One region of the Pseudoalteromonas sp. SG43-4 genome, then DNA from elsewhere that is predicted to be linked to it. Evidence: predicted binding sites of a transcription regulator. Region 1 holds the regulator's gene; each other region holds the start of a gene.
What was found. The regulator LexA, encoded in region 1, represses DNA repair genes until DNA is damaged. The targets are predictions, from matches to a motif close to TACTGTATNNNNATACAGTA.
Positions count from the first base shown of each region.

Region 1 (4,147 bases):
TCATTCTTGGCAATGCCATATCTGGCGCGCCAATCATGAGTGGTATCATCCAGTTAGCAAGGCCTGTAAAGGCGGGCATAACCGCACCAAACACCATAATTAAACCATGCACTGTGGTCATTTGATTAAAAAAGTGAGGGTCGACCAACTGCAAACCTGGTTGAAATAATTCAGCTCTGATCACCATGGCCATTGCGCCACCAATTAAGAACATGGTCAGCGAAAAAATTAAATATAAACTACCTATATCTTTATGATTAGTTGTGTAAAGCCAGCGTTTAAAACCTTTAGCTGGGTGATGAGCATGATGAGCTTCATTGGCGTTAGGTTGTTCTACTATGCTACTCATTAGTTCGCCTCCACTTTGGCATCAAGTGCCGTCTGTATTTGACTCGGTTGAATAACATCACCCGTATCATTACCCCACGCATTACGTTTATAAGTAATAACCGCAGCTAATTGCTTTATAGATAACTGCTTGGCAAAAGCTTGCATTGCCGTACCGGGTCGTCCATGGATAACTACATCAATGTGATCTTTTATATCGCCAAGCACTATCGGGCTGCCTTTAAGTGCAGGAAATACGCCCGGTAACCCCATGCCAGTAGGTTGATGACATGCAGCACAATTAGCCATATATACTTGTTCGCCTAAAGTCATTAATTCTTCTTTTGGGAGGGTTTTATCAAGTAATGCGGCATCTGCTAATGCTGCTTTTTGTTTAGCCTGCTTTGCATCTGTAAGCCATGTTTTAAAATCAGCCTCAGATTTAGCGACCACCACAACGGGCATAAAGCCATGGTCTTTACCACACAACTCAGCACATTGGCCTCGGTAAGTACCTTCTTCGTTTATGTTCGTCCATGTTTCGTTTATAAAGCCGGGGTTCGCATCTTTTTTAACTGCAAAATCAGGTACCCACCAAGAGTGAATAACATCGTCAGAAGTCATTAAAAATCGTACTTTTTGATTTATTGGCAGTACAAGAGGCTTATCAACCTCAAGTAAGTAGTTAGGATTTTTATCTGCAAGATTCGCGATTTCATCTTGCGGGGTAGATAAAATAGAGTAGAACTCTACATCTTCGCCCATATATTCATAATGCCATTTCCATTGCGAACCCGTAATTTTAATAGTGAGATCAGCTTTGCTGGCATCTTCCATTGCAATTAGGGTTTTAGTGGCTGGTACTGCCATAGCAATTAAAATAACAAACGGAATTGCAGTCCAAAGTATTTCTACTTTAGTGCTTTCGTGAAATTGGGCAGGTACAGCCCCTTTAGATTTACGGTGATGAATAAGTGCCCAAAACATAATTGCGAACACTATCACCCCAATCACACAACATATTATAAATATGGTCATGTGCAGCTGATATACATTATTGCTTATATCGGTTACGCCTTTGCGCATATTGTATTGGCTGTTAGCCAAAACTGGGTGCGAAAAAACACATAATATAAGCCACAAGGTAGAGGTCAGTTTACCCATGTGACGGCTCCTTTGATGCTATTGCGAATGCAAAGCGAAGAGGCATACGGCTTAAACGCCAATTCGTTATTTTTATTTTTTTAGCCAATCTTATTTAATATTGATTGGTTTTGCTGCGCCAACAACGAGTTTGTGTATATTGTGTGTTCTCAAAACTAAAAAGCTGTGAGTTATTATTAGCTCAGCACATTAACAATTAGCTAAAAAACGAACAACAAGCAAGTTTTAGTATAAAAAACAATCAGGTGATATTGAATAATTAATAAAAATCGGTAATCAACTGGGCAACAGGAAGTTCAAAATATGAGCAAAACAAAGGGGTTTAACGCATTCGGAGGGGGAAAATATAAGTGCAAAAAAGTTTACAGCTTAAATAGTCAGTGGGCTGTTTACGCCCTATTTTTAGTACAAATTTTAAAACAAAAATGCGTACTAATTAGTACGCATTTATAAAACTGCTTCTTTAAAAGCTATTTTTAAAGTCACATCCAATCAGCGTTTCTTATAACGCCAACGGCTAAGCCTTCAATATTAAAAGACTCATTCTCAAGATCTACTTCAATAGAGTCAAAATCGTCGTTTTCAGCATGAAGTAATACTTTACGACCCGCTTTCTCAAGACGTTTTACAGTTACGTCTTCGTCTAGGCGGGCAACAACAACTTGTCCGTTTTCAGCGGTTTGAGTACGATGTACAGCAAGTAAATCACCATCCATAATACCAATATCTTTCATGCTCATACCGTTAACGCGTAGTAAAAAATCTGCAGCCGGTTTAAACATTAATGGATCGATTTTGCAGTGACTTTCAACGTGCTCTTGCGCCAAAATAGGTGAACCAGCAGCAACACGCCCTATAAGCGGTAAACCTAATTGTTCTGGCTCTTCTTCTTCAATTAATTGAATACCACGGCTTGCACCTGGTTTCATTTTAATTGCGCCTTTTTTAGCAAGTGCTTTTAAATGTTCTTCAGCAGCATTGGCACTTTTAAAACCTAATGTTTGCGCTATTTCAGCACGTGTAGGAGGCATACCAGTGTCTTTAATAAAAACTTTAATTAGTTCGAGTATTTGAGCTTGGCGGTTCGTTAATGGTCGCATACAACTGGTTTTCCATACAGTACATTTAACTGTGAGTATATACAGTTAAATAAAAATCGCAAATTTAAATTAAGCCTTAAAATAGCTAAAGTAATTTCACTTGTGTACATTTCAAGGATATAACTAAAGCTAAGTTTATAAATGATTAAAAATGCAAAGGAGACATTATGAGTATTTGGTACCAGCCCATCACCTTAGAGCTGTGCAAGCAGTTAGAGCAAGGCGTTAATGGCCAAGGAACATTAATGAAAACTATGGGGATAGAAGTCACAGAAATTGGCGATGATTATTTGGTTGCCACAATGCCGGCAATTCCTGAGCATCATAACCCGATGGGGATGGTACACGGCGGTGCTAACGTTGTACTTGCCGAAACAGTTGCCAGCTATGCCGCTAACTTTGTTGTCGATTTTACTAAATTTTACTGTGTAGGGCAGGAGATTAGCGCAAGTCATTTAAAAGCATCTCGCAACGGCACTTTAACAGCCACGGCTAGAGCATTTCATATAGGTAAACGTAGTTCAGTATGGGAAATAAAAATTACAAATAGCCGCAATGAGCTGTGCTGCGTATCAAAAATGACCGCAGCAGTCGTAGAGCGAAGATAGTTACTTTTCGATTGGGTAAATGGTAATTTCCATACCCGCACCAATCGCAGATATACGCAATAATGTATCTGCATCTAAGGCTTGATTAAAGCACTTAGGAGAAGTCCCTGATTCAAAACCAATATCAAACGTTCTACGTGAACAGCTTAACCATTGCTTTAGCGCGTTACGCGAACACGATTCAATAAGCTCACATATATGGTTTATGGCTTTATCAGGTGTGCTCACCTCACCTGTAGCTTCAATACGCGCTAGTTGACGGTATTCGTCTTTGTCATAATGTAAAATCGTCGCGACTTTTTTCAAGTCCGCCACTAGCAAACTAATATCTTGCTTTGATTCAAGCTCAAGATCTACATTTAAAAATTGAATTTCCGACATCGTTTCGTATTTATCCTCTAATAATTTCATTGCAAACTTTAACGCAGTTTTACCGTTATACCAAATCAACTATGCTCTATTAACCACTTTATATGGATATTTCGCAGCTTTTAAGTATTTTTTAGCATTTAAAGCTAGCTGGATATCAAATATTCAGCTCAATTAAACAGATAAGTCATGTTAGGAATTTAAGTGTAATCTTTTTTATTTTTAACTGATTACAGTAAGCTATAGTTTAAACTGCGACAAAATGTCGCAGTAACTTATCCTATTAATGTAATAAACTAGCCTCTAAAAATAATAAGACTAAAACATGAATAAAAAAATATTTAAACATGCTCGCAAGTTACATAAATGGTTAGGTTATTTATTAGCACTACAAATTTTAGCATGGTTACTAGGTGGTTTAATTATGAGTGCAATCCCTCTTGATAAAGTTCATGGGGAGCATCTTGCAACACGTACTCTTAATAACCCATTTACGCAGGCTGATTATGTTGCCTCCCTTGACGATATTGCCTCTCAGGTGGTTAATCCAACACAAATAATTTTTGAGAACTTCTTAAC
Region 1 covers NZ_JACJFB010000016.1:12,652-16,798, reverse strand. Annotated here, with positions in the region: gene ctaD (cytochrome c oxidase subunit I) at 1-349, opposite strand, end outside; gene coxB (cytochrome c oxidase subunit II) at 349-1,491, opposite strand; gene lexA (transcriptional repressor LexA) at 1,974-2,591, opposite strand; gene H5160_RS15015 (PaaI family thioesterase) at 2,759-3,199, shown strand; gene H5160_RS15010 (hypothetical protein) at 3,200-3,580, opposite strand; gene H5160_RS15005 (hypothetical protein) at 3,894-4,147, shown strand, end outside.

Region 2 (4,147 bases), on a different contig from region 1:
AATCATAGTCAGCAAATGCTTGAGCGGTGTCTTCTAGCTCATGGCTTTGTGATAAAATTTCAATCACGCGTTCAGGATTTAACTTAATTGCAGCACGTGTATAAATAGCACTAATATTAGTACGTGCAGATAAAAGCTGATCTGTCAGCTCTGGCATCTTGTCTTCATCTAAGCGCGCTAATGTTTCAAGAATGTTTAAGCCAGACGTTTCCCAAAAGTTATTTACTTTTGTAGGTTTACCATGCTGAATTGTTAGCCAACCATCACGTGCTAAACGCTGTAATACTTCTCTCAAGGTTGTTCTTGTAACACCAATTAACTCTGAAAGTTCTCGCTCGGCAGGTAAAATTGAACCTGGAGGGAAATCGCCGTTCCAAATGGACTCAACTATATATTCTTCAGCAAATCCTGCTGGGCTTTTCGCTTTAAAAATTCTCATCCAGTTCCCACTCGAATTAATCAACACTCATCGTTTTACACGAATAACTGACTGATTGTACCAGACGAAGCACAACTAACAAGTAAAGTAATATATTAATAAAGCAAATGGGTAGAAATTTAAAATTAATAAATAATTAAATTTGGGTTTCTCTAATTTAGCTACAATGCATGAATATCTAGAGTAATATTCATTGTAGGTACATTGTTATTATGGAGATATTTTTATTTACGCAGCGCCTGAGCTTAATTAACTTATCCCGCACTTGCCATAAGAAAAAGTACAAAAAAGTGCAACCATAAAAAATTCTTTAGATGATGCATCACCTTAGTATAAGTAAGCAATATAACTGAGCTTATGTATCGATGGGAAAATAATAGAACGTCATTTAACCTTTGCTAAGGCTGAATTGAGTAGTCATTAATTTCATCTTATAAAAAGCGACTTCGGTAGCTTTTTTTTCCTTTTTGTTGCTGCATACTTTATCCTACGTCATAATCTAACGTCCTATTAAAACGCGGAATTTTTATGAACTGGCTTGCACAATTACCTACCCAACGAACCCCGTGGCTTTTATTTACAGCTATCGTTTTTTTACTTGAAGTTACCGCTCTTTTCTTTCAATACAAAATGGGGTTAGCGCCTTGCATAATGTGTATATATCAACGCACTGCAGTATTGGGGTTATTAGGCGCAGGGATTGTAGGCTCAAGTAAACCACAAAGTAAAACTGTGCGTATGATAGCGTATGTTATTTGGGGAATATCGAGTGTTTGGGGATACTTAATTGCTCGCGAACATATTGATATGCAGACCACCACAGACCCTTTTGCATTTAGCTGCGAGTTTGAACCAAATTTCCCATCATTTATGCCACTACATGAATGGATACCTAGCTTTTTTCAAGCTACCGGGGATTGTGGAAATATAGATTGGCAGTTTGTTGGCATGAGCATGCCTGCTTGGATGGAAGTGATATTTGGGATTTTCTCACTAACGCTATTTATTATAATTATTGCCCGTTTATCAATTAAAAAGTCGATTTGATATGTTTACATTTTTTTCAAGCCAATTAGACCAGCTTAAGCATTTAAAAGTACGCCAGCGCCAAGACGTAATTGCGCTTGCATTAAGTCAGCTATCGCCAACTGATAAAGTTCTATTGCGTATTATAAAGTTGCTATTACTTAGCCCACTATTTTTAATATTCACTGTATTTAAAGGTTGGATATTAATACCATTTTTGATACTTGGCGGATTGTGCTATCCACTATTAACTACACCTATTGAAATTAACTTTGCTAAAAAGCACTTAAGCGATGCGCTAAAACAATTTAATCAGGGCGCCTAGCACCCTGATTACTTTTTAGAAATATTAAAGTGAAAGTTTCCCCTCTAATTTAGCTAAAAGTTTTTTGCCAATCCCTTTAACTTGCGATAAATCACTAACGCTTTTAAATTCGCCATTTTCTTCACGATAATCCACAATTGCCTGCGCTTTTTTCTTACCTATACCAGGTAACTTAGCAAGCATCTCTGCATCAGCATTATTTATACTAATTGTCTCAGCTTGAGGCATTTGCTTAGTTACTTCTGATAATTGTGCATACGCGGTAGTCGCGGGTAGTAAACATAATAAACTTATGATGAGTAAATTTTTTAACGTTTTCATTAAACTTGCCCTTATTCTTCTTTTCTTAATTTTGAGTATTGCTCAGGAAATCAATAAATAAGGAACTGTAAAGTTCATCACTTAAAGTGTACCTAAACGCATTATCACTATGATCCGAAATCCTGAAAATGCAGCTGGTACAACAAAGTGATTGCTTAACTAAAGTAAAGTTACCGTTTTTTGTCAAATTTAAGACACCTAAAAATTAATACTTCGCGCTTGCAAATTTACTTACAAACCATTACTGTACATAAAAACAGTAATCTAATGGTTTTTTAAAAACCACGGTGCCAAGCAATTTTGCAGGAGAAATCATGGCTGTTGTTGTTAAATATGTTGTAGAACGAAACGGAGTCGAGCGTATGACGTTTACTACCAAAAAAGAAGCGGATGCTTATGACAAGATGCTCGATATAGCAGAATCACTTGAGCTGATGCTAGAAAAGGTAGACGTACCGCTTAGTGAGCAACAAATTGAATCACTTGCTTTAGAAATAGCGAAAAGCAAAGATGATTTTATGACCATATTAAAAGGTGGCAAAGATCCAGCTGTTACCAAAGCGCCAGCAAAAAGTAAAAAGTCAGATAACGTTGCATCAATTGAAGATAACAACGATAAAAAAGTAAGTTAATTCATAGAATGCTCCCTCCTCGAACGGGACAAACTAAATAAAAAAGGGAGCAACTAAGTTGCTCCCTTTTTTATTATACCAATTCGCTTAATTAAATGATCTCTTTGAGGGTGGAAAAACGTGTTGATAGCTAGGCAAAAATTCGATATTTAGTTGTTCTAAATGAGAATTTTTTAACGCCGGTAGCAACACGTTTAGCCCCGCAAAATGATTAAGTATTATTGCGGGTTGGTATTAATTACTACTCACTTTAAAATAAGTAGTAATTGCTAATTAAAGCTCTTTTTCTACTTCATCAAATAAAGCAGTGATGTTTTGCTCAGGCTCTTTTGTTACTAAGCTAACAACAACAATTGCAATACTCGCTAAAATAAAGCCCGGTACTATTTCGTACATAAAGCTACTTAAGCTTTCACCATTGATAGTAAATGGTCCATATATCCAAATTAGCACAGTAAATGCGCCTACTAACATACCAGCTAACGCACCAGCAAAGTTCATGCGTTTCCAATAAAGGCTAAACAATACAAGAGGTCCAAACGCAGCACCAAAGCCAGCCCACGCATTACTTACTAGGTCTAAAATAGAGCTATCTCTGTCGTAAGCTAAATAAATAGCGAACATAGCAACTACGGCAACACTAATACGGCCAACAGCAACTAGCTCTTTATCACTGGCATCTTTACGTAAGAATGTTTTATAGAAATCTTCTGTTAATGAACTTGAACTAACCAATAATTGAGATGAGATAGTACTCATAATCGCAGCCAAAATTGCAGCAAGTAAAAAGCCAGCAATAAGTGGGTGGAACAGCAACTCAGAAAGAATTAAGAAAATTGTTTCAGGGTCTTCAACTACAATGTTGTTCTCATAAGTATAAGCTGCACCAAATATACCAGTACCAACAGCACCAATGGCAGCAACAATCATCCATGTCATACCAATACGGCGTGCTTTAGGCATATCTTTAACACTACGTACCGACATAAAACGAACAATGATATGTGGTTGGCCAAAATAACCTAAACCCCAAGCCATTGCAGAAATAATACCTAATGCAGAACCTGCACCAATCCAGTTAAGCATATCTGGATTTACGCTATGTAAAGTTGATTCTAAAGGTTGTTCAAGCAAAGAATATGCAACCGTTGGTACTAGAATAAGTGCAATGAACATAATACAACCTTGCACAAAGTCAGTTAAGCTTACAGCTAAAAAACCACCAAACAAGGTATATAAAACAACTACGCCCGTTGTAATGTATAAACCCATCTCATAAGTTAAACCAAATGAGCTTTCAAACAATTTACCACCAGCGACAACACCAGATGAAGTATAAAGAGTAAAGAAAACAATAATTACCACAGCTGATACAACACGTAATAGGTTGGATTTATCATTGAA
Region 2 covers NZ_JACJFB010000005.1:72,792-76,938, reverse strand. Annotated here, with positions in the region: gene fadR (fatty acid metabolism transcriptional regulator FadR) at 1-439, opposite strand, end outside; gene dsbB (disulfide bond formation protein DsbB) at 968-1,486, shown strand; gene H5160_RS06650 (DUF6170 family protein) at 1,488-1,790, shown strand; gene H5160_RS06645 (helix-hairpin-helix domain-containing protein) at 1,815-2,111, opposite strand; gene H5160_RS06640 (YebG family protein) at 2,426-2,743, shown strand; gene putP (sodium/proline symporter PutP) at 3,017-4,147, opposite strand, start outside.
Region 2: H5160_RS06640 (YebG family protein) is a predicted target of LexA. The motif match lies at 2,354-2,373, and genes of this name have one in related genera.

Region 3 (4,147 bases), on a different contig from region 1:
GAGTTTGTAGTTGTTCTACCGCATACAAGCACTGAAGGTGCAATTTGTGTTGCTGATAAAATTAAACAGAATGTGGCCGATTTAGGAATATTACACAAATATTCAGAATATGATTTTGTGACTATTAGTATTGGCGGTGCAACCCTACAACCATACGTAAATAACAAAAACACGTTGCAGATCGCAGATGAAAAAATGTATGAGTCTAAAATGCAAGGGCGTAACAAAGTGTGTTTTTAAGTTTAGTTAGCTAATAAATCACTCTGCCACTTAAAAACACCTTTTAGGTGATAAATATTAAATAAGATTATTTATTACATGCTATGACATTTTTTGTACTTTTTATTGCTACCGCATGGGCAGTTATCATTTCTGCCTACTTTAATATCTTCAACAGGATATATAGTGCCATCTAAATAACGCCATTGAGTGTTTTCTTTAATAAACTGCGATTTTTCATGAAGCTCACAAAATAAGTTTTGATAAAAATATTGGGCTTTAAATTCTACAGTTCCAGTATCGCCATCATGGCTTGAGTCAATTAAATCAAGATTTATAAATCGACAGCTGTTAGCAAAATCATTGATTTCTTTAACCGGATTCTCAGCTTGTTTTTCTTTTGCGTAGGTTTGATAAACATGTTTTGCATTTTTAATAACATAAGCGCTGAATCGTGAGCGCATAAGTTGTTCAGGAGTGTCAGCTTGCTTTACAGATAAGTGAAGCGGCTCGCAGCAATCGGCATAATTGTGCCCACTGCTGCAAAAACATAATGTGGTATTGAGTGAAGTCATAATAATAATACAGAATCTAAAACATTAGTTTAACAAGCTTATTGAGCGAGTGGTATCTCTGTTGTTTGAGCGTTTTTAGTAAAACAGTATAGTTTTGTATTCGTTTTACTTAAATCGAACGATAGATTTGTAAGTAGTTGGTTATTAACTATATCGGTCCAGGTAATTACCGCTGCAAAGTTTCCATTATGTAACGCAGAATTTAATACATACTCTAAATTTACTAGGTGCTTCTGTCTAATAACAAGTAATTTGCTTGTATCAATAGAGCATGAGTCAAGTAAAGCTTTGCTAGGTACATGATCTGGCGCAATTAGTAACGTCCATGCATTAGAGCTATTGTATTGGTGTAATACTTTTAAAAGCTCAAAGGTCGCTGAAATTTCATCTTCAATTTGGATCAAATTTACGCAATCGCTTTGCTCGTCTTGTTGGTAACTTTTAACTGTTCTTACGGTAATAGGCTGTAACATAATTTCACTCACTGGGTTTTTATACAGTATTCATATACAGTAGTTTATACAGTGCTTTCGTGCAAGCATTTTATGCTATTTATTTGTACAATTATTCAGCCTTTGATCATTGTTTTTTATTTTTAAATCTATAATTCTTTATTAATCAACTTGTTATAGGTTTGTTTTTGAGAAGGTATTTCAAAAATAAATTTTTGAGTAATGTTTTAATTTGTGGGTTTTATACTGAGTAGGAGTATCTTTGTAACTATATACAGTATTTTTCAACACTGTATACAGTACTTATAACTTAGTTGGTTTATGTGTCTTCACTCGTGCGAGGGATCATATGAGAAAACTGGAGTTGGTGGATTTGTTCGTACAAACTTGCTGCATAACATTGAGCATCTTTAAATCGCTTAGTTTCGATATGTTTGCGTATATCTGTAACCGCTGCAGTGGCAGGTGCGTATCCTTGGCTACTCGCTAAGCTCAACCAAGCTACAGCATGAAATACACTTTGTGGCACGCCTTCACCTTTTACAAAAAATAAACCTAAATAAAACTGTGCTCTATGGTTCCCTGCCATTGCAGCAAGGCGCATCCATTTTGCAGCCAATGGAGCTTGATTATTTTTTAAATAATATAGGGCTTTATTAATAGTACTTTGCTCATCTTTTTTATTATCAATGGGCGCGGGGCTGCTTTCTGGTTGAGTAACAAAACCTAAAATGTTGTCTAGCTGTTGCTCTAAGTCTTGCTCACAAGGTGTTGTTTTAAGCATATTGGTTCATTTATTATTTTAACTACTTTAACAGTTTAGTATATAGCAAGGTAAAATGTCCTGTAAAAGATAATTTTTATGTTAAAATCTCGTCACTTTTTACTATCACAAGTTTATTATGTTTGAAGCCTTATTTAAACTCAGCGAAAATAACTCAACAGTTAAACGCGAATGCGTTGCTGGCCTAACGACCTTTATCACTATGGTATACATTGTATTTGTAAACCCGGCTATGCTTGCTGAGGCAGGGATGGACCAAGGGGCTGCATTTGTAGCTACCTGTATAGCAGCTGCGATAGGCTGTTTTATAATGGGTTTGTGGGCTAATTATCCATTAGCATTAGCGCCTGGCATGGGACTAAATGCCTTTTTTACGTATGGCGTCGTATTAGGAATGGGTTATACCTGGCAAGCCGCATTAGGGGCTGTTTTTATGTCGGGTTGTATATTTTTATTTTTAAGCTTATTTAAAGTCAGAGAATGGATTATTAATGCCATACCTCTGGTGCTCAAGCGAGCTATCGCAACAGGTATAGGTGCTTTTTTAGCCTTAATTGCCCTTAAAAATGCAGGCATTATTGTCTCAAGCCCAGCAACATTAGTGCAATTGGGCGACATTACTTCCCCAGGCCCATTATTGGCTATATTAAGCTTTTTTGTAATTGCAGCGCTTTTATACCGCGATTTTAAAAGCGGTGTACTTATTAGTATTTTATTAGTGACTGGCATTGCACTAAGTTTAGGGCTAGTTGAATATCACGGTGTTATGGCTATGCCACCATCAATAATGCCTACTTTTATGCAACTAGATTTTGCCGCCGCTTTTGATATATCAATGATGAGTGTTATTTTTGCATTCTTGTTTGTCGATCTTTTTGATACTTCGGGTACATTAGTTGCGGTCACTCAAAAAGCTGGTTTAGCTGATGAAAAAGGTAACATGCCTCGTTTAGGGCGCGCACTAAGTGCTGACAGCTCTGCAACAATTGCAGGTGCGATGCTAGGCACGTCTACGACTACATCGTATATAGAATCGGTTGCTGGTGTTTCTGTTGGCGGACGTACTGGCTTAACGGCTGTAGTTGTAGGTATTTGCTTTTTACTAATGATGTTTTTTGCACCGCTTGCACAAATGGTACCGGCTTATGCTACGGCAGGTGCTATTTTATATGTCGCTGTACTGATGTTACAAAATTTAAAGTTTGTAAATTGGGATGATATGACCGATGCAATTCCTGTTACTGTGGTATTACTAATGACACCATTAACGTTTTCGATTGCGCACGGTATTGCACTTGGTTTTATATCTTATACGGCGGTTAAAGTTTTGTGTGGTAAGCAAGATCAAATCAGTATTAGTGTTTGGATATTGACAGCCTTGTTTGTTTTCAAGTTTGCATTTTTGTCTTAATGACCAACAAATAGACAAAAAAGCCTGCATAAATTTAATTTGTGCAGGCTTTTTTAATGCTTTTATAAAAGAATTACCATTTCTTTTTAGGAGCAAACAATATATCTAAGTCGTCTTGCTCTTCTTCTGTTTTCTTTTTAAGTGCGCTTGCATTAGAAGCCCGCAGTTCAACACTAATTGCTTCTAAGTAACCTTCAACTTCTTGGCGTTTTGTTGTTACATATTCATCGGTGTATGTAACTGCATTGAGCGTTGCCTGTGCTTTTTCAAAATACTGCCTTGCAGAGCCAACCATACTCGCTGAGCGGGCAGATAAGCCACGTTTTATTTGGCTTTCGATATTAATACGCAGTTGTAGTTTTTCAAGACGTTTATCTTCTAAAACAAAAACTTGGCTATCAATACGACCTTTATTATGTTCAGAGCGTAAAATTGAGCGTAATTTTTTAATGCCCTGAATTAAGCCTACAAGTTGCTTGTCATTACTCGGTAGCGTTAAAGCTTCACTGCTATTATCTTGAACGGGATTAGATAAGTGCGTTTTCGCTTCACTTAAGCGGCTTTTGAGTGCTTTGGATGTTGGCGAACTAGTAACCATCGTGTTTAATGCTTCGTAAATACGGCGTTGCAATACACGGATTATATTTTCAGAAAGAGGTATATTGGCACTATTCATTAGTGCTTCTTCTGTTTCTTCTATTATAGC
Region 3 covers NZ_JACJFB010000023.1:51,479-55,625, reverse strand. Annotated here, with positions in the region: gene H5160_RS17865 (diguanylate cyclase) at 1-240, shown strand, start outside; gene H5160_RS17860 (YchJ family protein) at 315-794, opposite strand; gene H5160_RS17855 (SulA-like leucine-rich domain-containing protein) at 833-1,267, opposite strand; gene H5160_RS17850 (tetratricopeptide repeat protein) at 1,566-2,030, opposite strand; gene H5160_RS17845 (NCS2 family permease) at 2,149-3,441, shown strand; gene H5160_RS17840 (hypothetical protein) at 3,515-4,147, opposite strand, start outside.
Region 3: H5160_RS17855 (SulA-like leucine-rich domain-containing protein) is a predicted target of LexA. The motif match lies at 1,290-1,309, and genes of this name have one in related genera.